3 regions of the Zongyangia acetica genome follow, and region 1 is predicted to be linked to each of the others. Evidence: predicted binding sites of a transcription regulator. Region 1 holds the regulator's gene; each other region holds the start of a gene.
The links. Region 1 encodes HrcA, which represses chaperone genes, less so after heat shock. Its sites were predicted from a motif close to TGTTAGCACTCNNNNNNNNNGAGTGCTAACA; they were not measured.
Positions count from the first base shown of each region.

Region 1 (8,181 bases):
CTTCTGCCGCTCCAAATGCCCCTACTGCGATTTCTATTCCCTCCGGGGCGGCGATGAGGCAATGGATGCCTACACCGCCGCCCTGCTCCGTCATATTGCTACCGCCCCCACGGAAAAGGCGGACTCCGTTTATCTGGGAGGCGGCACCCCTACCTTGCTGGGATCCCAGCGGCTTTCCCGGATTTTGGAGGCGGTGGCCGCCCATTTCCCACTCTCTAAGGACTGTGAAATCACCGCCGAGGCCAATCCCAGAGCCGCTGAGGGGGATACCATCGCCGCCTTAGGGAGGCTTGGTTTTACCCGGGTGAGCTTTGGCATGCAGTCGGCCGTTTCCTCCGAACTGCGCCTTCTGGGCCGCCGCCACACCCGGGAAGAGGTGGCCCAGTCGGTGGAGCTGGCCCGGCAGGGCGGGATAGACAACATCTCCCTGGACGTCATGCTGGGGGTCATCGGACAGACAGCCCCCTCCCTCTCCCAAACGCTGGATTTTGCCGCCTCCCTAAAGCCCACCCATATCTCTGCCTATATTTTAAAGGTAGAGGAGGGCACCGTTTACAACTCCCCCCGCTTTCTCTCCCAAATCCCCGACGAGGATACCCAGGTCGATCTGTATCTGGCCGCGGTGGAGGGGCTTTCCTCCTTGGGCTTTCATCAGTATGAAATTTCCAACTTTGCGAAACCGGGCTATGAGAGCCGCCACAACCTGAAATACTGGCGGTGCCAGGAATATCTGGGCTTTGGCCCTGCCGCCCATTCCTACTACGGCGGCAGCCGCTTTGCCCTGCCACGGGACCTGGAATCCTTCTGTAAAGCGCCCGGCTTCGGAGACATCCCCTTTGATGGCGTCTGCGATGGGGGCGGCTTTTTCGAGGAGTTCATGCTGGGGCTGCGGCTGGCAGAGGGGATCAACCTGGATCAGCTGGGCAGCCGGTTTTCCGTTGACGTCTCCCCTTTGGAAAGGGCTTGTCCGCCCCTGGAGCGCCGGGGTCTTCTTTGTCTAAACGGACATCATCTCTCCCTGACGACGGAGGGGTTTCTCCTCTCCAACAGCATTATTTCTCATCTCTTGAATACTATCTCCTGTTAAAAAAACGCGGCCGAAAAACAGCCGCGTTTTCTTTTTTGGCAGTCTCTGTGGACGATTGCCAACATTTTTGTAAATAAACTATGAAGTCCCTTGACATACTAAAAGAGAAGTGATACATTGATAACTGTAAGATTTAGCACTCCATAATCAAGAGTGCTAAAATAGCAAAAAGAGGTGATACGCTGTGGAACTGGATAGACGGAAGATGCAAATCCTCTCAGCGATCATCGAGATTTACACCAAAACCGGTGAGCCGGTAGGATCCAAGCTGCTGGCGTCGGTGATGGATTACGCAATCTCCCCCGCAACCATCCGCAACGAAATGGCGGCCCTGTTTGAGATGGGTTATCTTGAACAGCCCCATACTTCAGCAGGGCGTGTGCCCTCCCACAAGGGATACCGGCTCTACATCAACAACCTGATGCAGACCCAGCCCCTGACCGCCGCAGAAAAGGCGGAAATTGACGCGCTCTTTAACATTCAGCACCCCGATCCCGACCAGTTGGTAGAAGACGCGGCTACGGCCCTGGCCCAAGCCACCCACTGTGTCACCGTTTCCTCCACCATGACGCCGGAGGATGTAACGGTGCGCCGGATCGACATTATCCCCTCCGGGCCCAGGACCTTGGTGGTCTTGGTCATCGCCTCCAACGGCGTGGTCAAGAGCAAGGTCTGCCGGGTGGATTTTGCCGTCACCCCCCAGGTGCTGGATTTCTTCCGGAAATATGTCAACTCCCGGTTCAGAGGTCAATCCTTGGAAGGCGTTTCCAAGCTCTACCTTCAATCGGTGGCTGTGGCCCTGGGAGAATATTCCCGGGTGTTCACGCCGCTGCTGGTCTGTATCTTCGATCTGTGCCGGCAGATTTACGCCGGGCGCTACTACGTAGAAGGAGAAACCAATCTGCTTACCTATCAGGAGTTCACCCCTGTAGCGCACGACCTTCTGACCTTTCTCAACAAGCGGGATGAAATGCTCCGGCTCATCAACGAGGAGATGAAGGATAAAAACGTCTCCATCGGCAAAGAAGCTGGAAAATCAGAGCTTGCCGATTCCAGCATTGTCATCGCCCGCTATAATGTAGGCTCTTCCAGATCCGGCATCATTGGCATTGTGGGGCCGGTGCGGATGGATTATCCGAAACTCATCCCCCACATCCAGTATTTTGCCGACACCTTGGGACGGCTTCTCACCGAAATTTCCGAAGAGGAGGATATCACGCCGGAGACGTCTTCATCATCCAACGAATAACATTTCACATACATCATGAAAACCGAAAGGAGACATTGACGTGGCCGAAAAGAAAAACAAGAGCCCGGAGGCCGCCGAGCCGGAAACTGCTTCCCAGCAGGAGGCAGCGGGCACCGAGCAGGAAACCCCTTCTCAAAGCGCCCAAGCAGAGCAGGAGGCAAAGGCTCCCGACGAAACCGAGGCCCTCAAAGAGCAGGTCAAGGATCTCAACGATAAGCTGCTGCGCTCCATGGCCGAATTTGACAACTTCCGCAAGCGTTCCCAGCGGGAAAAGGATCAGATTTATACCGACGCCAAGGCGGATACCGCAGCTCAGTTTCTGACGGTGCTGGATAATTTCGAGCGTGCCCTGGCCACCGAAAGCACCGACGAGAACTTCCGCAAGGGAGTGCAGATGATCTACGACGGACTGCTGGAAACCATCAAAAAGCTGGGAATTGAGGAGATCAATCCCACCGAGGGAGACTTTGATCCAACGCTGCATCACGCGGTGATGCATGTGGACGACGATTCCCTGGGCCAGTCCCAGGTGGTAGAGGTCTTCCAGAAAGGCTACCGGATGGGCGACAAAATCCTGCGGTACGCCATGGTGAAGGTTGCAAATTAAGAAGCAAAGGCCCTGGGCCTTTCACATAAATGCAGAATATAACGAACTGAAAAGTATAGAATTCGAATGTAAGATTCGAGGAGGAATTGATTATGGGAAAAATCATTGGTATTGACTTAGGTACTACAAACTCATGTGTCGCCGTTATGGAAGGCGGCGAGGCTGTCGTCATCCCCAACGCGGAAGGCGACCGGACAACACCTTCTGTTGTCTCTTTTAAAAACGGTGAGCGTCTGGTAGGACAGGTTGCAAAACGTCAGGCCATCGCTAATCCGGATCACACCGTCAGCTCCATCAAACGCCATATGGGCTCTGACTATAAGGTAAATATTGATGGCAAAGGCTTTACTCCCCAAGAAATTTCCGCTATGATCCTGCAAAAGCTGAAGACTGACGCAGAAGCCTATCTGGGCGAAAAGGTCTATGACGCGGTTATTACCGTACCGGCTTACTTCACCGACGCACAGCGCCAGGCTACCAAGGATGCCGGCCGGATTGCCGGACTGGAAGTCAAGAGAATTATCAACGAGCCCACCGCCGCAGCACTGGCTTACGGCGTAGATAAAGAAAACGATCAGAAGATCATGGTTTACGACCTGGGCGGCGGCACCTTCGATGTCTCCATCATCGAAATGGGCGACGGCGTACAGGAAGTACTGGCCACCGCAGGCAACAACCGCTTGGGCGGCGATGACTTTGATAACCGGATTGTCAACTATCTGGCCGACCAGTTTAAGAAAGAAAACGGCATCGACCTGACCGGCGATAAAATGGCGATGCAGCGGCTGAAAGAGGCGGCGGAGAAAGCAAAAATCGAGCTTTCCAGCGTCACCCAGGCCAACATCAACCTGCCCTTTATCACCGCAGACGCCACCGGCCCGAAACACATGGATATGAACCTGACCCGGGCAAAATTCAACGAACTGACCGCTGACCTGGTGGAAGCCACCATGGGTCCGGTACGCCAGGCTCTGTCCGACTCCGGCCTGTCCGCTTCTGATCTTGATAAGATCCTGCTGGTAGGCGGTTCCACCCGTATCCCCGCTGTTCAGGAAGCAGTTCAGAAGATCACCGGCAAAGAGCCCTTCAAGGGCATCAACCCCGATGAGTGCGTCGCCATCGGCGCGGCTATCCAGGGCGGCGTCCTGGGCGGCGACGTCAAAGGCTTGCTGCTGCTGGATGTTACCCCTCTGTCCCTGGGCCTGGAAACCCTGGGCGGTGTCTTCACCAAGATCATTGACCGCAACACCACCATCCCCACCAAGAAGTCCCAGATCTTCTCCACCGCTGCTGACGGCCAGACTTCGGTTGAGGTCCATGTCCTCCAGGGTGAGCGTGAGATGGCGAAAGATAACAAGACTCTGGGTATGTTCCGTCTGGACGGCATCCCTGCTGCGCCCCGGGGTGTGCCTCAGATCGAGGTAACCTTCGACATCGACGCCAACGGCATTGTCCATGTTACCGCAAAAGATCTCGGCACCGGCAAGGAGCAGAACATCACCATTACCTCCTCCACCAACATGTCCAAGGAGGACATTGAAAAGGCAGTCAAAGAGGCTGAGCAGTATGCCGCTGAGGACAAAAAGCGCCGTGAGGAAATCGATGTAAGAAACGGCGCAGACCAAATGGTCTATCAGTGTGAGAAAACCCTCACCGACCTGGGTGACAAGATCGACGCCGCCGATAAAGCGGATGTCCAGGCCAAGGTAGACGCCCTGAAAGAAGCGCTGAAGGGCACCGATCTGGAGGCCATCAAGTCCCGCCAGGATGAGCTGCAGAAAAAGTTCTATGAAGTCTCCTCCAAAGTATACCAGCAGACCCAAGCAGCCGGTCAGGCTGCAGGCGGCGCTGCCCCTGGCGCTGAAGCTCCCCACGATGACAACGTGGTGGACGCCGACTACAAAGAGGTTGACGAAGACCAGAACAAGTAATATACTAAAACAGCTGCGCGATGATAAGACTGGGCCTATACCCGGTCTTATCTTGTGCAGGTGGTTTGTGACAATTCATACGTAAGGGTGATCAATTTGCCAGAAAAGAGAGATTATTACGAAGTCCTTGGCGTCGAAAAGGGCGCCTCGGAGGACGAGATCAAAAAAGCATATCGTAAAGTTGCAAAAAAGTATCACCCGGACCTCAATCCAGGAGATAAGGAAGCAGAAGCCAAATTCAAAGAGGTTGGAGAAGCCTATGAGGTCCTCTCCAATCCTGAAAAGCGCGCGCGTTACGATCAATTCGGCCACGCCGGCGTGGACCCGTCCTATGGGGCGGGCGCAGGCGGCGCGGGAGCTTATGGCGGTGCAGGCGGCTTTGGATTTGACGATCTGGGCGATATCTTCGACAGCTTTTTCGGCGGTGGTTTCGGTGGCTTTGGCGGAGGCGGCGGTTCTCGGAACCCCAACGGACCTGTACGGGGTAACGACCTGCGCTCCTCCATCGTCCTCAGCTTTTTGGAAGCGGCCAAAGGCTGTACCAAACGGCTGAAGATTTCCCGGCTGGAAACCTGTAAAACCTGCGGCGGCACCGGCGCCAAAAATGCCGACGCCATCAAGACCTGTCCTGACTGTCACGGCTCCGGCCAGGTACGGGTGACCCAGCGGACCCCCTTCGGCGTCATCAACTCCACCCGGACCTGCTCCAAGTGCTCCGGTAAAGGAAAAATCATTTCCGATCCCTGTACGGCTTGTAACGGCTTGGGTCGGGTTCGTGTCAACAAGACCATCGAGGTCAACATCCCCGCCGGTATCGATGACGGCCAAACCTTTGCTGTATCTGGCCAGGGGGATATGGGCATCAACGGCGGGCCTGCCGGTAACCTGAACGTCAATGTCAGCGTCCGGCCCGACCCCATCTTCGACCGGGATGGCTTCGATGTTTGGTGTGAAATCCCCATCACCTTCACCCAGGCGGTCTTTGGCGACGAGGTGGTAGTTCCCACCATCGACGGCAAGGTGAAATACAGCATTCACGAAGGAACCCAGCCTGGCACCACCTTCCGGCTTAAAAACAAGGGAATCCCCCTCATCAATGGCCGGGGACGGGGCGACCAGTACGTCAAGGTCACCATCGAGGTGCCCAAGAACCTGAGCGCAAAGCAAAAGGATCTGCTCAAGCAGTTTGAGGGTGCTTCCTCTGAGAAAAACTATGAGAAACGGAAAGGTTTCTTCGATAAGCTCAAGGACGCTTGGGAAGGTAAAAGCTAAATAGTCCTATAAGTTGTCCCACGTCTAACGGGAAACTTTAACCATATTCCCATATCCCGGGAATTTGAAACAATGAAAGGCTCCGTGAAAAAATACACGGAGCTTTTTTATTTCCGTTTACAGATTGAAATAGGAGCTTTCAAAACATTCCACCCATGTTTTTGTCCCGGCCGGAAAGAGTCTAAGGCCAGCCCCCTCGGCAACGCTCCATCGGCTTTTTGAATATTCAAAAAGTATTCACAGTTTTATCTTATGAAAGATAAAACTGTGATCTATAATCTAACCTAGTTAGTTTTTTGAGGGGAGGTCCTTTTATGGCTACCCAAGCGCAGATTGAAGCCATGCTCCATAAGCTGGAGCAATTTCATCCTACTGCTTTTTTCAAACGGATGGATGAAACCCAAGCAGGCATTGGAGCGGTGCTCCGGCTGCTTGATGAGTCTAATGAAACTATCACCGCGGGGAAGATCAGTGACATTCTGAATATCAGTACAGCGAGGGTGGCAGTTTTAATAAAAAAGATGGTAGCAAGAGGATTGATCACCAAGGAACACGATGTGTCTGACGCCCGTGTTACCATCGTGAAACTTACTCCTTTGGGAAAACAGCTCATCTTCAAGATGCGGCAGGATCTGTATCAGCAGATGGGACGCATCATTGACCAGATTGGGGAAAAACGCCTGTTGGAATTTATCGACACATTTCATGAGATCCGGAAGATCGTAAGTCCTCCGGAAATCGGCTAATTGGAAGGCTCTCGAATTTCGCCTTTCCCTCCTTTCCAATTATTCTCTCCATTTTATTCGCATGAAGTAAATGTAAGAAGGAGTGCAGTCCATGCTCAAGATTTTTAAAAATCTTAGAAAAAGGGAATGGTCACTTGTTGCCCTCTCCCTTGTCTTCATCGTCATCCAGGTATGGCTGGATCTGAAAACGCCCGAATACATGGCGGAAATCACCACCTTGGTGCAAACGGAAGGAAGCGCCATGGCGGATGTCCTTATTGCTGGCGGCCAAATGCTGCTATGCGCGCTGGGGAGCCTCATCTCATCTGTGGCGACCGCTGTCTGCGCCGCCAGTATCGCTTCCTCCTTCGGTGGAATTCTCCGGGGGAAGCTGTTCAGCAAGGTCCAATCTTTCTCCATGGAAGAGATCGGCCATTTTTCTACCGCCAGCCTAATCACCCGCTCCACCAACGATGTTACGCAGATTCAGATGCTCATCGCCATGGGTCTGCAGATGCTGGTCAAGGCGCCCATTATGGCTGTGTGGGCCGTATGTAAGATTGCCGACAAACAGTGGCAGTGGACCCTTTCCACGGCAGCGGCAGTGGTGATACTGCTCATCATCGTCGGCATCTGCCTGCTTTTGGCCACACCAAAATTCCGGAAGATGCAGAAACTCACCGACGATGTAAACCGTGTGACCAGAGAGAACCTAACAGGCCTTCGGGTTGTCCGTGCTTACAACGCAGAAGACTACCAAGAATCAAAGTTTGATCGTGCCAACACAGCCCTGACAAAAAATCAGCTTTTTGCCCAGCGCACCATGGCCTTTTTGCTGCCCAGTATCCAGATGGTAATGAGCGGTCTCTCCCTCGCCATCTATTGGATTGGCGCAGTGCTCATCGACCAGGCCGGGATGCAGGGAAAGCTCACCCTGTTCTCTGACATGATGGTGTTCTCTCAATACGCCATCCAGGTTGTCATGTCCTTTATGATGCTGGTGGTCATCTTTGTCATCCTTCCCCGTGCCTCTGTCGCCGCCAGACGTATCCAGGAGGTACTGGATACCCACCCCACCATCGTGGATGGAACAAGGACAGAGGGGCAGCAAGGCGTCACCGGCGAAGTGGAGTTTAAAAATGTATCCTTCCACTATCCCGACGCTGAAGAATGCGTGCTGAAAAACATTACATTTACCGCCCACAAAGGGGAAACGGTGGCCTTGATCGGCTCTACCGGTTGCGGAAAAAGTACCGTCATCAACTTGGTTCCCCGTTTTTACGACGCGACCGAGGGGCAGGTTTTGGTAG
Region 1 is NZ_JBBEWN010000002.1:210,744-218,924, forward strand. It holds gene hemW (radical SAM family heme chaperone HemW) at 1-1,087, shown strand, start outside; gene hrcA (heat-inducible transcriptional repressor HrcA) at 1,272-2,336, shown strand; gene grpE (nucleotide exchange factor GrpE) at 2,377-2,943, shown strand; gene dnaK (molecular chaperone DnaK) at 3,036-4,874, shown strand; gene dnaJ (molecular chaperone DnaJ) at 4,971-6,146, shown strand; gene WGC32_RS02825 (MarR family winged helix-turn-helix transcriptional regulator) at 6,461-6,892, shown strand; gene WGC32_RS02830 (ABC transporter ATP-binding protein) at 6,984-8,181, shown strand, end outside.

Region 2 (8,181 bases), on a different contig from region 1:
CAGCGCATGGGTGGGGTTGCCGTTTTTGCCAACCCTTGCGGTTGCGATACCGATGATGGAAGCCAGCAGGCCCAGGATGGCATAGCAGAACACCATGGAGATGTTGTTATATGCGCCGCCGGCCAGGGACTGGGCCAGAACCAGGGCGGAAGCCATAGCCGCTACGTTGGAATCGAACAGGTCGGCGCCCATGCCGGCCACGTCGCCTACGTTGTCGCCTACGTTGTCAGCGATAACAGCGGGGTTGCGGGGGTCGTCTTCGGGGATGCCCAGCTCTACCTTACCGGTCAGGTCGGCGGAAACGTCGGCTGTCTTGGTGAAGATACCGCCGCCGGCCTTGGCAAACAGGGCCAGGGAGCTAGCGCCGAAGGAGAAGCCCAGCAGGATGCTGGAGTTTCCTGTAATCCACAGAACAGCCGCCACGCCCAACAGGGAACAGCCTACCACCAGCAGGCCCATGACAGCGCCGCCGCGGAAGCCGATGAGGAAGGCGGGTTTCAGGCCCTTCTGGGCTGCTTCCGCCGTACGGCCATTGGAGTGGGTCGCCACCATGATACCGATTTTTCCGGCGATGGCGGACAGGACGGTACCTGCGATATAGGCGATGGCCATGGAGATGTTGTCAATAATGTTGCCTTGCCAGATGGGCATGGGCAGCAGCACCAGGATGACAATGGCCGCCACCAGGGCAAATTTGGCCAGTACCAGGTACTCACGGCGCATGAAGGTGTTGGCGCCTTCTTTAATTAAGGCGGAGACCTCCTGAATCTTTGCGTTGGTTGTCTTCTGTTTCTTTACCCACAGGTAGAGGTAAAACGCGAAGGCAAACGCGATGGCTACCGTGAGAAACGACAGCCCGTAGAAGAGTGACAGTTGACTTTCCACTTAAGGATCACCAAACCTTTCGATAAATTTTGAAAAAAGCAGGAGGGCAAATTCCAAACGCTGGAAAATTCCACGCGGTCAGAAAATAAAAAAGGGCAGCCCCCTTGGGTCTGCCCTTGCCTTAAAAATCGCGTCTTGTAAGAAAATTCCTTTCTTTTTTCGCAACCTTCTTGGAATAAATAGGGGTGTGATTGCTCCCTATGACAGACTCCACCGCTTATTCCATCATAAAGTATAAACGCTGGTTTTGCAATTGTCAATGCAATTGTGAATGCTTTGTTGCGAAAATTTAGACAAAAATTAACGGCAAATTTATTGCATATCGCTCTCAAACCGTTCTATGTTCCCCGTCTGCCCAATTACGGAGATAATGTCCCCCGCTTTGAACTGGTAGCTGGAAGAGAACTCCACATCTGTGTGATGATTATGCTCAATGGCAATGATGTTCAGCCCATATTTCTGCCGGAAATCCGTCTCCCGGACGGTGAGGCCAATCAGAGGCTCTGTCACCTGGATCCTGCGGACTTCTACGTTACCTTCCAACGCTACCGAGTCCAGGAAGCTGTGATAGACCAGGCCTTTGCCCAAGCGGATAGCCATATCCCGCTCCGGATAGACCACCTTGGCCCCCAGCCGTTTTAACACCTCGCCATGCATAATGCTGCTGGCCTTGGCCACTACATGGGGCACCTTCATATCCAACACCGTCATGGTGGTCAGGATGCTCACATCCACCTGCTCGGCGATGCAGATGATCACAGTATCGCAGTTCTGGATCCCCGCTTCTCCCAAGGACTCCCGATCCAGGGCACCCACTACCAGAGCCATATCCGTAAACCGTCTGGCCTCCCGGACCCTAGTTTCATCCTTGTCAATGGCAATGACCTCTTTGCCCGACTGGGCCAGGCACTCCACCAGGGCGGAGCCGAACCGGCCTAGGCCAATGACGCCAAAACTTTCCGCCGTCTCCCGTGTTTTCTTTTTCATCGTAGTATATCCTCCTCGAAATTAACCAACCGTAATCGCTTCTTCTGTGTAATGGGTTGTCGGAGCGGGACGCTCTATCCAGATGGAGAGCAGGGTGAACATTCCCACCCGTCCGGCAAACATGGTAAAGATGAGCACCAGCTTGCTGCCGTCGCAGAGCCCCGGCGTAATGCCGGTGGAAAGTCCCACCGTACCGAAAGCGGAAACCTGTTCAAACAGCAGCTGGATAAAGGTGCAGTCCGGCTCCAGAACGCACAGCAGGAAGGTGCCGCCGCACACCAGCAGCAGGGAGACCAGGGCGATCATGGACGCCTTGGCCAGCACGTCGTTGGAAATGCTCCGCTTAAAGGCGCCTACATGCTTTTTGGTGAAGATGCCCCGCACCTGCTGCATCAGGACAAAGAAGGTACTGGTCTTGATACCGCCGCCGGTAGACCCTGGGGAGGCGCCGATAAACATGAGCACGATTAAGGTAAACAATCCCGCGTTGGTAAACTCCCCGATGTTGTAGGTAGAAAAGCCCGCTGTACGGGCGGAAACGCTCTGGAAAAACGCCCCCAGCCAGGTGATATCCTCGGTGGCCTTCAGCAGCAGGGTCCCACCCACCAACAGGACAATGGTGGTGGTGATGACCACCTTGGAATGGAGGGTCAGCTTTTTAAAGGACCGTTTTTTCAAAACATCCAGAATGACCAGGAAGCCCAAGCCGCCGAAGATGATCAGCCCGCAGGTGGTCAGGTTGAGCAGCAGGTTGTCCGGATAGATGGTCAGGTTGCGGAGCCCTCCTAGGATGTCAAAGCCGGAGTTGTTAAAGGCGGCGATAGAATGGAAGGCGCTGATGCCCAGGGCGTGGGGGAAGGGGTAATCCTGGGCGAAGACAATAAGGCTCAGCACCATCCCCACCACCTCAAAGCAGAGGGTCATCAGCAGCACCGACCTCACCAGCCGCACCATACCTTTGATGCCATCCACGTTAAAGGCCTCTTTGACCAGCACACGGCCTTTGATGCCCACCCGCTTTCTAGCGGCCAGAATGAGCCCCACGCCGATAGAGGTCACACCCAGACCTCCGATCTGGATGAGGGCCGCCACCACCGTCTGCCCAAAAGCGGTAAAGTGGTCGGCCACATCAATGGCGATGAGCCCCGTCACACAAACGGCGCTGGTTGATGTAAACAGAGCGTCAATAAAGGTAACCGTAGCCCCATCCTTCACCGAAACCGGCAGCAGGAGCAGGGCGGTTCCCAGTAAGATGACCAGGGCAAATCCCATGACAATCAGCCTGCCGGGAGGCTGTTTTTTGATGGAAAATATAAAATGTTTCATTTTTGATACCGGGATTCTCAATACACCCGATGTTTTCCAACCTTTCTCTCTCTCATTATTTTCATCCGTGCTTCTCATTGCAGCATAGGAGCGCATTGAAAACCAGTACGCAGCATGGGTACAAAAGAATCCGGCCAATATCCATGGCAACTCAGGGTTTTTCGTCCCGCCAGGGAACCACCACCCTGCCTGTCCCGAATTTTATCCACCGATCCTTTTACAAAAAAATAGAAGGCCCATAAAACCCCGGCCCAAGGGCCTGGAGCGACTGCGCCCAATAAGTGTTTGTATGTTGCAAGAACCTGATCCATCATCGCCAGACTCCTTATGTTCCTCAGACTTTTCTTTCCCTCAAACAACCATGGAAAGAAGTCGATTCGGAAATATATCTCTGTTTCTTCTGTATTTATAAAGAAAGGACAAAACCCCGCTGTGGAAGTCCTGTCCCTCGCAATTCATCAAAAAATAGCCGATAACTCAGCTTTTCAAAAGCAAACACTGCGAATAAATAGAGACGATATTACTCCCTATGACAGACTCCACCGCTTATTCCAGCGATCTATAGTATAATGGACTTGCTATAGGAAGTCAAGTACATCTGAAACGAAAATTTCCCCCGGCTACCGCCGGGGGATGTCGCGTTTATGTGTCAATCGCAACTCAGCTGCGGGCATCGCGGGCGGCGAGTCGCCGCCGCCAAGTCGCGCTGTGGCGCAATTGGTAACCTAGTCGCGTGCGCCGCGAACAGTGTCGCTAACAAAAAACCCAGGGCGCGTCTTGCTGCCCGCTAGGGACTCTTTTCTCCATAAAGTTTGTATACTTTTTCGGTGTATATTTTGGTAAAAACCTTGTATACCACTGTTAGCGGTGCTATACTGAAGGCAAACAAACAGAAAAAGGAGTGTATTTTTATGTTGGATGCCAAAGTAGCTGCACTGTTAAACGAACAGGTCAACAAGGAATTTTATTCCGCCTATCTCTATCTGGATTTTGCCAATTTCTACACCGATGCAAGCCTGAACGGCTTTGCCAACTGGTACAATGTCCAGGCTCAGGAGGAGCGGGATCACGCTCTCCTCTTTATGCAATACATGCAGAACAACAGCGCTAAGGTGACGCTGGAGGCCATCGACCGGCCGGACAAAAAGCTGGTGGCGCTGAAGGATCCTCTGGTGGCCGGCCTGGAGCATGAGCAGTATGTGACCAGCCTGATCCACAACATCTATGACGCCGCTTACAGCGTCAAGGATTTCCGCACCATGCAGTTCCTCGATTGGTTTGTCAAGGAGCAGGGGGAAGAGGAGAAGAACGCCGACGACCTGATCAAGAAGATGGATCTGTTCGGCGGCGATCCCAAGAGCCTGTATATGCTGGATTCTGAGCTGGCGGCCCGTGTCTACACCGCTCCATCCCTGGTATTATAATGAACCCCCATAAGGTGGTCTGCCCCTGCCGCAAGGTGACCAAAGGGGATATTGCCCAGGCTGTGGCTCAAGGGGCCCAGTCCTATAAAGAGGTCAAAGCCCTGACCAAGGCGGGGAGTTCCTGCGGCAAATGCAAGGCCAAGGTGAAAAAACTAATCAAAAAGTTAAGGTCCGCGGACCTTGAAACAGGAGCCTCCTGAAATAGGAGGCTCCTGTTTTTGCACCCACGCTCCTGCGGAGAGCAGGTCGCGCCCACGGTCTAGTTGAAACTACTGTCGCGACACCCGCATTTTTGTTGCGAATAGCGCCACAACGCGACTCGGCTGCCGCCGAAACCGCCCATGCTCCCTCAGAGAGCATGACGCGCTCTAAGACTTATTTGCGACACTGTTCGCGAAGCACGCAAATAGGTCACTGACAGCGCTTATCCGCGACTCGGGAGCGGGCACTGCCCGCCAGCGCGATATCCCCCAGCGGTAGCCGGCTGGCTCTGCGCTCATGCCGCGGACCTGCGGTCAGCAGGTCGCGCCTCTGGTTTTATTTGCAACATTGCCGCGACCCACGCGTTTTTGTTGCGAATCGTGCCACAATGCGACTCGGCTGCGGCGACCCGCCGCGCCTTCCGGCGAGGATGACGCGCCTTCGGTTTTATTCGTGACATTGCCGCGTCACACGCAAATAGGTCTCGATTGACACATCAGCGCGACATCCTCCACCGGCAGGTGTTCTGCGCTCATGCCGCGCTCCTGCGGAGAGCAGGTCGCGCCTCTGGCTTTATTTGTAATACTGTCGCGTCGCACGCGTTTTTGTTGCCAATGGCACTACAGCGCCATCTGGCTGCGGACACTGTCCGCCATCCTTTTCTCTCAAGAAAAGGATGCAAAAGTGATCCAAGGGGGCACCCCTTGGATATCCCCCTAATGGGGCTCGCTGCTTTCCCAACAGTATGGGCGGCCCCTTCCGGGGCGGGATGACGCGCCCTTGGTCTTGTTCACAACACCGCCCGCGTTGCCCGCAGCTGCGTTGCGACTGACACATAAACGCGATATCCCCCACCGGCAGGTGGTGGCAGCGGGCACTGCCCGTCCGCGGCACACGCGATTTTGTTGCGAACGACACCACAGCGCAATATCCCCCAGCGGCAGCTGGTGTTCAAGAATTTCGTCATTTTTATTTTCATTTTATTCACCACCGTTTTGGGGAACCTGATATAATAAAGCCATAGAGAACAACAGAATTTCGGTTCTGGGTTCTCTGTCAATCCCCCTCCTTTATAATTAACTCCATACTACCTTTACTTGCGACGGGTTGCTTTGTAACCCGTCATCTTTTTTGCCCAAAAAGGATCCCCTGCCAGCTGTGGAAAGCACTGGCGGGGGATTCTCTCTTTTTCGCAAAGAATGTATACAAAATGTAATGGGAGGGCAAGATCTGGATATGAATTTTTCCACAACAGCCCTTTTTTCCCTTTTCCACCGCCTGTTGGGGGAAAACTGGAAAAGCAAATTTTGAAAAAACTTTGAACTTATGCGGTTTTCTCCTGACAAGCAGTCAGAAGTTTCCACGCTTTCCACCAAGTTATCAACTGGAAATCCGGACTTTTCACAAAACCAGTGGAAAAGTCGGTGGAATATGTTTAAAACTCGATTTTAATACCCGCCGTAGCATATCTACAATTTCTGGATTTTTAAAAAAATAAATCCACAAGATCTAGGATAAAATCCCCGTTTGCAATCTGTATAATTTTTGTTTCCCCCAAGCTTTTCCACGTTCCGGTTTCTGGAAAAAGTCTTTCATTCTTTACAAATTAGCACTCTCAATATTCGAGTGCTAATTTTTACAGTTTCGCCATAAAGTTTCTGTGATTTCTTCACAGCTGACCGGTATACTAAGTATCGTTGGCACAGGTGGGGCCTGGAAAGCCCTGCCCAGCCCCGAAAAGGAGGGAACTTTATGAACGCGCAGAAATTTACACAGAAGTCCCTGGAGGCCATCCAGGCGGCACAACAGATCAGTATAGAACATCAGAACATGCAGATTTCCCAGGAGCACCTGCTTTACGCGCTCCTGACCCAGGAGGGAGGCTTAATCCCCCAGCTGCTGCAGAAGATGCAGGTGGACGCCGGCGCCATGACCTCCCGGCTGGAGGGGATGATCGACGCACTGCCCCAGGTGTCCGGCCCGGGCCGGGATCCGGAGAAGGTCTATGTCTCTCAGGATGTAGACACGGCCCTGATCCAGGCGGAAAAGCTGGCCGACAACATGAAGGATGAATATGTCTCGGTGGAGCACATCTTCCTGTCCCTGATTTCCCAGGCCAACTCTAATCTGAAACAGCTCTTCCGGGACTACCGGATCACCAAGGACGGCTTCCTCAAGGTGCTCATGGGGGTCCGGGGTTCCGCCCGGGTCATGAGCCAGAGCCCGGAGGAAACCTACGACGCCCTGAAGAAATACGGCGACGACCTGGTGGAGCGGGCCCGGAACCAGAAGCTGGACCCCATCATCGGACGGGACGACGAAATCCGGAACGTCATCCGGATCCTCTCCAGAAAGAGCAAGAACAACCCGGTCCTCATCGGCGAGCCCGGCGTGGGCAAAACCGCCATTGCCGAGGGCTTGGCCCAGCGGATTGTCCGGGGGGACGTGCCCCATTCCTTAAAGGATAAAACCATCTTCTCCCTGGATATGGGTGCCCTCATTGCCGGCGCCAAGTACCGAGGCGAATTTGAGGAGCGGCTGAAAGCCGTCCTGGCGGAGATCAAAAAGAGCGAAGGGAAGATCATCCTCTTTATCGATGAGCTTCACACCATTGTAGGCGCCGGCAAAACCGAAGGCTCCATGGACGCCGGCAACCTGTTAAAGCCCATGCTGGCCAGAGGCGAGCTCCACTGTATCGGCGCCACCACCTTAAACGAGTACCGCCAGTACATTGAAAAAGACCCGGCTCTGGAGCGCCGGTTCCAGCCGGTGATGGTGGGCGAGCCCACGGTGGAGGACACCATCGCCATCCTCCGTGGCCTGAAGGAACGGTATGAGGTTTACCACGGGGTCAAGATCCAGGACAGCGCCATCATCGCCGCCGCCACCCTGTCTAACCGGTATATTACCGACCGGTTCCTCCCCGACAAGGCCATCGACCTGGTGGACGAGGCCTGCGCCATGATCCGCACCGAGATCGACTCCATGCCCACCGAGCTGGATGTGATCCAGAGAAAGATCATCCAGCACGAAATCGAGGAGGCGGCCCTGAAAAAAGAGAAGGACGCCCTCTCCCAGGAGCATCTGAAGGAGATCCAGAAGGAACTGGCCGAGATGCGGGAGCAGTTTAACGCCATGAAGGCCAAATGGGACAACGAAAAGGCCTCCATTGGCAAGGTCCAGAAGCTCAGGGAGCAGCTGGAGCAGTTAAACGGCCAGATTGAGAAGGCGGAGCGGGAATACGACCTGAACAAGGCCGCCGAGCTTAAATACGGCAAGCTCCCCGCCCTGAAAAAACAGCTGGAGGAGCAGGAATCCCTGGCCCAGAGCAGCAAGAAAGACTCCCTGCTCCGGGATA
Region 2 is NZ_JBBEWN010000013.1:47,880-56,060, reverse strand. It holds gene WGC32_RS11970 (sodium-translocating pyrophosphatase) at 1-885, opposite strand, end outside; gene WGC32_RS11965 (potassium channel family protein) at 1,198-1,872, opposite strand; gene WGC32_RS11960 (TrkH family potassium uptake protein) at 1,894-3,198, opposite strand; gene WGC32_RS11955 (hypothetical protein) at 3,273-3,512, opposite strand; gene WGC32_RS11950 (ferritin-like domain-containing protein) at 4,110-4,622, shown strand; gene WGC32_RS11945 ((2Fe-2S)-binding protein) at 4,622-4,822, shown strand; gene clpB (ATP-dependent chaperone ClpB) at 6,576-8,181, shown strand, end outside.
Region 2: a site for HrcA is predicted at 6,428-6,458, ahead of clpB (ATP-dependent chaperone ClpB). Genes of this name have one in related genera too.

Region 3 (8,181 bases), on a different contig from region 1:
CCATCAGGGCAATATATCCAGCAATAGAGGTTTCCTTCAGCAAAGCTATGAATTCATTGCCCAACGCTGGGAGGATATTCTTGATTGCCTGTGGCAGTACAATATACCGCATGGTCATACTCTGAGTAAGGCCCAAAGAACGACCAGCCTCTGTTTGACCCCGATCCACCGCCAGAATACCAGAGCGGATAATCTCTGCCACATAGGCGCCGGAATTGATACCAAAAGTAAGAATCGCCACCGGAATTGCCTCGGTAATAAAGGCAAAGATGGAAAAATACATGATCAGCAACTGTACCACAATCGGTGTGCCTCTGATCACTGTCAAATACAGGTCGCAGATAAAATTAAGCCAGCCCAATTTTTTATTTTGGGCGGCGGCTACCTTCGCAATAGCTACCAGCAAGCCGATTGCCACACCAATCAAGGTCGCAAATACAGCAATTACCAATGTATTTCCTAACCCCTGCAATAACAGTTGCCAGCGATTTTCTTCAATCAGCCCTTCATATAGATAATCCCCTATGGAGGCAAAAAATTCTAGCATGGCGTCCTCCTCAACTCATTCTTGTCATTTCACCTAATCCATAATAAAACAACCGAACGGCAGCGGGCACAAATTCCCGCTGCCGTTGATTTTTTACAAGTAAGAGCAGCTATTTATGCGGCTGCACCCATATGATTGAGCACATACTCATCAATTTTGCCCTCATCCATCAACCGCTGCAAGGTAGCATTGATGGCTTCCAGAAGGGTGTCATTGCCTTTCTGTACCGCAATGGCATATTTTTCCTCAGTCAAAGGCTCAGCAATCAGCTCAAGATCGTCATTTTGCGCTACGATAGACTCCGCTGGAAGCTGATCGATGATTACACCGTCGATTCTACCGTTTTTCAGGTCGTTAGCCGCTTCCAACGCAGTCTTATATTTCTTGACCTGATCTTCTGCCATGCCGTTGTCATCCACACAGAAGAATTCGCCAGTTGTGCCAGCCTGTACGCCAATAGTCAGATCAGGAATCTGATCCGCAGTGATCCCACTATCCTTCTGGATAATCAAATACTGGGAAGACGTTACATATTCAATGGAAAAGTCCACCTTCTCCTGGCGATCGGGTTTGATGGTGATACCCGCTGCGCCGAAAGAACCTTTTCCAGATTTTACTGCATCAATAATGCCGTCAAAATCCATATTGACAACTTCCAGCTCAACACCCAGATCTTTGGCAATTTCGTTGGCAATATCTACATCAACGCCAACAAACTCATTATTGTCCACATACTCAAAGGGCGGGAAAGCAGCGTTAGTCAACATAACCAGCTTACCGTCCTTTTGGATTTGCTCCACAGTTGGTGTTTTTTTACATCCCGCCAGCGACAATACCATAAGAACTGCCAAAGCCAGCGCAAGAATTCTCTTCATAAAATACCCCTCCAAAATGTTACAAAAAACAATAAATTATTTGATGCTTAATATTATACAATCCCTGTAGAAAAAATCAAGGGGTTCATGCAAATAAATTCAGAAAAACTTCGATTTTATACATCATTATTGCATAAATATTCTTTTAGCAGCAAATTCATCATATCTTCTTCCAACGGCGCTGTCACCTCGACCCAATTCCGCAAAAATGGCTGAAAAAACCTCATCCAACCACAGTGGAGCGCTTGCCTTCCGATGTCATCCCGTTCTCCTCCATAAAGATCATCTCCGGCTAACGGATGGCCTAAATAAGCCATGTGCACCCGAATTTGGTGGGTCCTCCCGGTCTCCAATTCACAAGAAATGAAACTATATTTATTATTTTTGCATAAACACTCATAGTGGGTGCAGGCAGCACGTCCATCCAGCCGTACCGCTCGACGCACCTTGCTCCCTTGCTCCATACCAATAGGGGCATTAATAATGCCTCTTTTCCCTTCCAAAGCTCCTGAGACAATGGCCATATACCTTTTTTGTACCTGACGGGGATCTAGAGAAGCGGCCAGTACATGTTTTGCGCAGAGGACCAAACCAGAGGTATCCTTGTCCAGACGGTTAATGGGATGAAAGACCGGAGTAAAACCCAGCCTTTTTTCCATAATATGAGCCCACACATTGCCTAAAGTTGCCTCCTGATGTTGGTGAGCCGGATGAACCGGCATGTGGGCAGGTTTATTAAAGATAAGGAAATCCTCATCCTCATATATGATGGGGACGGGTAGAGTACATTGGGCCAGCACCGTCTCCTCCCGAGGAAGCTGAAGGCGAAGAATGCTCCCCTCCTTCACCCGATCAATGACCCGAGCAGGCTTGCCGTCTAGCTGAATTCCATTCTCTGTATTTTTCAGCATTTTTATGACAGTGGAGGATATATGAAATTGCGAGCGAAGCAGATCATAAATCTTCTTTCCATATTGTTCCTTTGTCATCTTCCATTCCACAGTTTTCACATTCCCACCTCCAAAAAAAGCCGGCGGAAAACGGCTGTTTTCCGCCGGCTTTTTGCCTTAATCTATTTATTTGACTTCTACAATCCAATTGTAGCGATCCGGAATTCTACCCCACTGAATGCCAGTTAATTCATCGTAAAGTTTTTGAGAAATCTCACCAATTTCATTGTTGTTAATATCCATGACAAGATCTCCCCATTTAATATGGCCAATGGGAGAAATAACCGCCGCTGTGCCAGTGCCGAAAGCCTCATTCAGTTTTCCAGCTTTGTAGGCATCAGCAACCTCTTGGATAGAAAGACGGCGTTCAGTTACCTTATAGCCCATATCCTTCAGCATCTCAATGCAGGATTTTCTGGTAATTCCCGGCAGAATAGAACCTACCAACGCAGGAGTAATAACCTCTCCATCAATGACAAAGAAGACATTCATGGAGCCAACTTCTTCAATATATTTTTTCTCCACTCCATCCAGCCAAAGCACCTGAGAATAATTCTGGTCATTTGCCTCAACCTGAGCTTTGAGAGAAGCAGCGTAATTGCCTCCTGTCTTCGCCATACCTGTACCGCCCCGGACTGCTCGGACATAATTGTTCTCTACATACAGTTTTACCGGATTCAGTCCCTCTTTATAGTAAGGACCAGAGGGCGACAGGATGATAACAAATAGATATCTATTTGCAGTGCGGACACCCAAGTGAGCGTCTGTTGCAATGATAAAGGGACGAATATACAAAGATGTATCCTTAATATGAGGAATCCAGTCTTTTTCGATTTTTAAAAGTTCGATGAGAGCCTTAAGGGCAAATTCCTCGTCAATTTGAGGAATGCACAAACGCTCATTCGAACGATTGAGCCGAGCAAAATTTTCCTGCGGTCTAAACAACAAAATTCTGCCATCCTCAGCCCGGTATGCTTTCATACCCTCAAAAACTTCCTGGCTATAATGTAGCGCCATTGCGGCTGGATCCAGCGGCAATGGGCCATAGGGGACGATGCGGGCATCATGCCAACCCTGTCCCTCATCGTAGTCCATCAAAAACATGTGGTCTGTAAAGATATTTCCAAAGCCCAATTTGGTCTCATCCTGAGGCTTCGGCTTGAGATTTTTCGACAATTCGATTCTCAAGTTTTCCATGTCCGTTTCCTTCTTTCTTCTATTTTACCCAGATTGCGGGTATTTTTACTCTGTACCGTTTTAAGTATACCAATCCCGTTGGCAGAAAGCAAGGGGATCCTCCACAAATGCACGGAATCCCCAGCAAAATGCCGGGGACCCCATCATTATGAAAAGCGAATCACATTAATAAGCGACGCCCTGTGCCATCATGGCATCTGCCACTTTGATAAAGCCGGCAATATTGGCACCCATGACCAAGTTGCCTTCTGCACCATACTCTTTGGATGCATCATAGGCGTTGTGGAAAATATTGACCATGATGTCATGCAGCTTGGCATCCACTTCTTCGGAGGTCCAGCTGTAACGCATGGAGTTCTGGCACATCTCTAAGCCGCTGGTGGCAACGCCGCCGGCATTGGCAGCCTTGGCCGGCCCAAAGAGAACGCCGTTTTTCTGGAAGACTTCCACTGCCTCTGGAGTAGAGGGCATGTTCGCGCCTTCGGCAACTGCCATGACACCGTTGTTGACCAGCATCTGTGCCTCTTCGCCATTGATCTCATTCTGGGTTGCGCAGGGCAGAGCCACGTCGCATTTGATGCTCCAAATACCACGGCAGCCTTCGGTGTAGGTGGAACCAGGTACGCGTTTTGCATACTCGCTGATTCTTCCACGCTCTACCTCTTTGATCTGCTTAACAACATCCAGCTGAATGCCGTTGGGATCGTAAACATAACCGGAGGAATCAGAAAGGGCAACAACCTTTGCGCCATACTCCTGTGCCTTTTCGGTAGCGTAAATAGCCACGTTACCAGAACCGGAGACGACAACAGTTTTATCTTTCAAGGTTTCATTCTTCATGCACTGGAGCATTTCCTTGGTGAAGTAGAGAAGTCCATAGCCGGTGGCCTGGGTACGGATCAGAGAACCGCCATAGGAAAGGCCCTTGCCGGTGAGAACGCCTACAAACTCATTGCGCAGACGTTTGTACTGACCGTACAGGAAGCCGATTTCCCGTGCGCCAACGCCGATATCACCAGCCGGCACATCGGTGTCTGCACCAATGTGTTTGGAAAGCTCGGTCATAAAGCTCTGGCAGAAACGCATGATCTCGCCGTCGGATTTGCCCTTGGGATCGAAATCAGAACCGCCCTTGCCGCCGCCCATGGGAAGGCCGGTGAGGGAATTCTTAAAGATCTGCTCAAAGCCCAGGAATTTGATGATGGAGGCGCATACAGAGGGATGGAAACGCAGTCCACCTTTGTACGGGCCGATCGCGGAGTTAAACTGGACGCGGAAACCACGGTTAACCTGAACCTTACCGCTGTCGTCAACCCAGGATACACGGAACTGGATAAATCTCTCCGGCTCCACAATACGATCGATCACGCCGGATTTTACGATGTCAGGGCGTTTTTCTACCACTGGCTCGAAAGATTCCAGAACTTCCTTGACAGCCTGCAAAAATTCGGGCTCGCCGCTGTTTCTTTTGCATACTGTTTCGTATACGTTATTGAGGTACTCACTTTTAAACGCCATAGCTTAGCTCCCCTTTATCAAATTTGGTTATTATTATAACTACTTTAACGCGATAATGCAAGAATTTTTTGCAACTTTTTTTTAAATTCATGCAGATTCTCAGGATTAATCCTCAATTTTTGCGAAGAATGTAAAGTTTTACACAATTTATATGCAAGATTAAATTTTTTCGTTTCACCTTACTCTGTGATTTCATAAAAATGAATCAAAATTCAAACGCAGCTTTCCGAGAAAACTTGTATAATTTCCCGCCGTATGTTATCATATCATCCATGAGCAGGCAAGACAACGGCGGGAACAGTGCCGTAAGGCCGTTTCCGAGGAAAGTCCGAGCTCCAAAGGGCGGGATAGCTGCTAACGGCAGCCGGAGGCGACTCTAGGGAAAGTGCAACAGAGAGATACCGCCAAAGCGTGGTTTTCCCCGCTGGCAAGGGTGGAAAGGCGAGGTAAGAGCTCACCAGCGTCCAGGAGACTGGACGGCTATGTAAACCCTATCCGGAGCAACACCACAGGGAGGGCATCAAGCGCCGGCCCGGCGTGTCCTCGAGAAGGTGGCTGGAGCCTTATGGCGACGTAAGGCCTAGATAGATCGTTGTCAAATACAGAACTCGGCTTATATGCTTGGTCATGCTACAAAACAAAAAGGCGTCCGCTTAAGCGGACGCCTTTTTGTTTTGGGAGATGTAAACACAATGCTGTATAGTAATTAGCCGATGTCAATTTTCCGGCTTTCAGGCTTTTGCTCTGCCAGCTTGGGCAGCGTCAGTTCCAAAATGCCGTTGTTATAGGCGGCCTTGATATTTGCCGCATCAATGGTGGAGACATCGAAACTTCTGACAAAGGAACCGTAGCTGCGCTCCCGGCGGATGTAATTGTCCTTCTTGTCTTCCTTGCTGGCTTCGTGTTTGGCGCTGATGGTCAATGTATCGCCATTGATATCGATGTCAATATCTTTTTTATCAAAGCCTGGCAATTCGGCTTCCAAGAGATAACGGTCCCCTTTGTCCATAATATCGGTACGGAATGCGGAGATCTGATCTCCCATTTCACCGAAGAAGTCCTTTCCCCAGTCACCAAAGAAATTCATCATATCATTTCTTCTGCGTTCAAACGGTAACAGATCAAACATAAGTCATACCTCCATTTATATCATTTGGTTCTTTTATGATTTTGTCTTTCGGATGTCCTTCATCCTTTTGACAATTGTCATTATAGGCCCCACCTGTTACAAAACAACACATAAAATAAGAACAAACCTTTAATTTTATCACTCATATAAATAGAGTGCTAAAATTTGCAAAAATCAGCAAAACAAAAAGAAATCCAGAGGAAGACCAACGTCTTCCTCTGGATTCAAATCTGCTTTTTCATGTGAATGTGAGGACAATATTCTTCATAGTACTCATCCCCATATGCTATGTAGCCGCACTTTTCATAAAAGCCACGAGCCTGCTGTTGAGCGCCGATCAGCGCTTGCTTTCCACCCAAGGAAACCGCCTTTTTCTCCAGCTCCTCCATGAGGATCCGGCCTAGGCCTTGTCCCCGCCATGGCTTGCGTACAGCAATGCGGCCAAATTTATAGCTGTTTTCTTCCCAAGGGAGCATCCTCGCTGTGGCGACTGGCTGGTTTTCCTCGTCATAGATGACAAGATGCAGCGCTTTCACTTCCATATCGTCATATTCATCCTGAAATTTCTGCTCCTTGACAAAGACCTCATCCCGAATCATCTTTGCATCTTCCGGCAGATGGAGGTCCTCATACCATTTGGCTTTGAACATCCTGTCACATCCTTGCTCTATTTTGTCCTTTTTTATTATAGCAAATCTTCTTTAGATTGCCCAGACAAAATGTAGGATAGACATGGTCACCACTCCAGGCAGCCCTAAAAGGGCTGTCACCAGACAGGTAAATAGATTGATTCCGATGGCAATACCGGTGTATCCTGTAGTCAGATGAATCGCTGCGAGACCCAAAAATCCACAAAGGGCATGGGTAAAATAGGCGGAAACCGGGTTTTTTCTTCTGGCATACAAGGCTACCAGCATCCCTGCGGACAAAAAAATGGCGGCGATGAGGACGATTTCACTTATCCCATGAGCTATACACCCCTTCCAATTGAATTCCATGTTGGGCGGGGTCCCAGGTGATACCCTTGCGTTTGGCTTCCTTGATCAAATAGCGATATCGAGCGGCCAGAGCTTTGTTTTCATAGATACAAGCCTCCAGCAGGTCTTCGTCCTGTTCCTGATTAAAGCGCTGTTCCGCGCGATCAATCATTTCCAGCACGGCCTTGATATCCTCAATAATGCGGTTGGTTTCTTCTGCTCTGGGCGTGGATATTCCTTTGCTCCATGGCATGATTTTTGATCGGAGAATACCTTCCATGATACAAGCCCACCCTTCAATTTCATTGTATGTGGGTAGCCTTGGCTGATATGCAAAAATTATACAGGATCACTGTAAAAAACTTCCTAACAACAAAAGGCTCCGAACCCAGTTCGGAGCCTTTGCTTATACAAATTCAAAATCAATTTTTCCCGCTGAAACATCGGCTCCCAGCACCTTGACCGTAACTGTATCTCCAATACGGTATCTTCTGGGGGACATCATATCCTTATATTCCATCCGCCCATCATACTGGAAGGTTTCGCCCAGGGTCTGAGCCCGCACCAGGCCCTCCACAGTATTGGGCAGCATGACATAGATGCCGAAATTGGTGGTGGAGGAAACAACGCCCTCCAACTCTTCCCCTAGGTGGCGGAGGATGTATTCCGCCTTATAGCAGTCCTCACAGTCTCGCTCGATGGTCATAGCGATGAGTTCCCGCTCACTGGATTGATTGGCGGTAGGACCTGCCACCTTGCCAAAGCGCTTTTGCAGCTTTTCCTCACTGGAACCTGCCAAATATGCCGACATAACCCGATGGATAAACAGGTCCGGATAACGGCGGATAGGTGAGGTAAAGTGTGCATAGTTTTGAAGCACCAGGCCAAAATGCCCGATATTCTTTTCACTGTATTTTGCCTTGGACATGGTGCGCAGCATCTGGCTGTTCACAATCATTTGGTACTTGGTTCCCCGGACACCCTCCAG
Region 3 is NZ_JBBEWN010000006.1:156,814-164,994, forward strand. It holds gene WGC32_RS07365 (amino acid ABC transporter permease) at 1-547, opposite strand, end outside; gene WGC32_RS07370 (transporter substrate-binding domain-containing protein) at 661-1,422, opposite strand; gene WGC32_RS07375 (RluA family pseudouridine synthase) at 1,539-2,432, opposite strand; gene WGC32_RS07380 (branched-chain amino acid aminotransferase) at 2,499-3,569, opposite strand; gene gdhA (NADP-specific glutamate dehydrogenase) at 3,735-5,087, opposite strand; RNA gene rnpB (RNase P RNA component class A) at 5,361-5,719, shown strand; gene WGC32_RS07395 (Hsp20/alpha crystallin family protein) at 5,794-6,216, opposite strand; gene WGC32_RS07400 (GNAT family N-acetyltransferase) at 6,441-6,866, opposite strand; gene WGC32_RS07405 (pro-sigmaK processing inhibitor BofA family protein) at 6,918-7,214, opposite strand; gene WGC32_RS07410 (DUF2508 family protein) at 7,171-7,473, opposite strand; gene rnr (ribonuclease R) at 7,600-8,181, opposite strand, start outside.
Region 3: a site for HrcA is predicted at 6,350-6,380, ahead of WGC32_RS07395 (Hsp20/alpha crystallin family protein). Genes of this name have one in related genera too.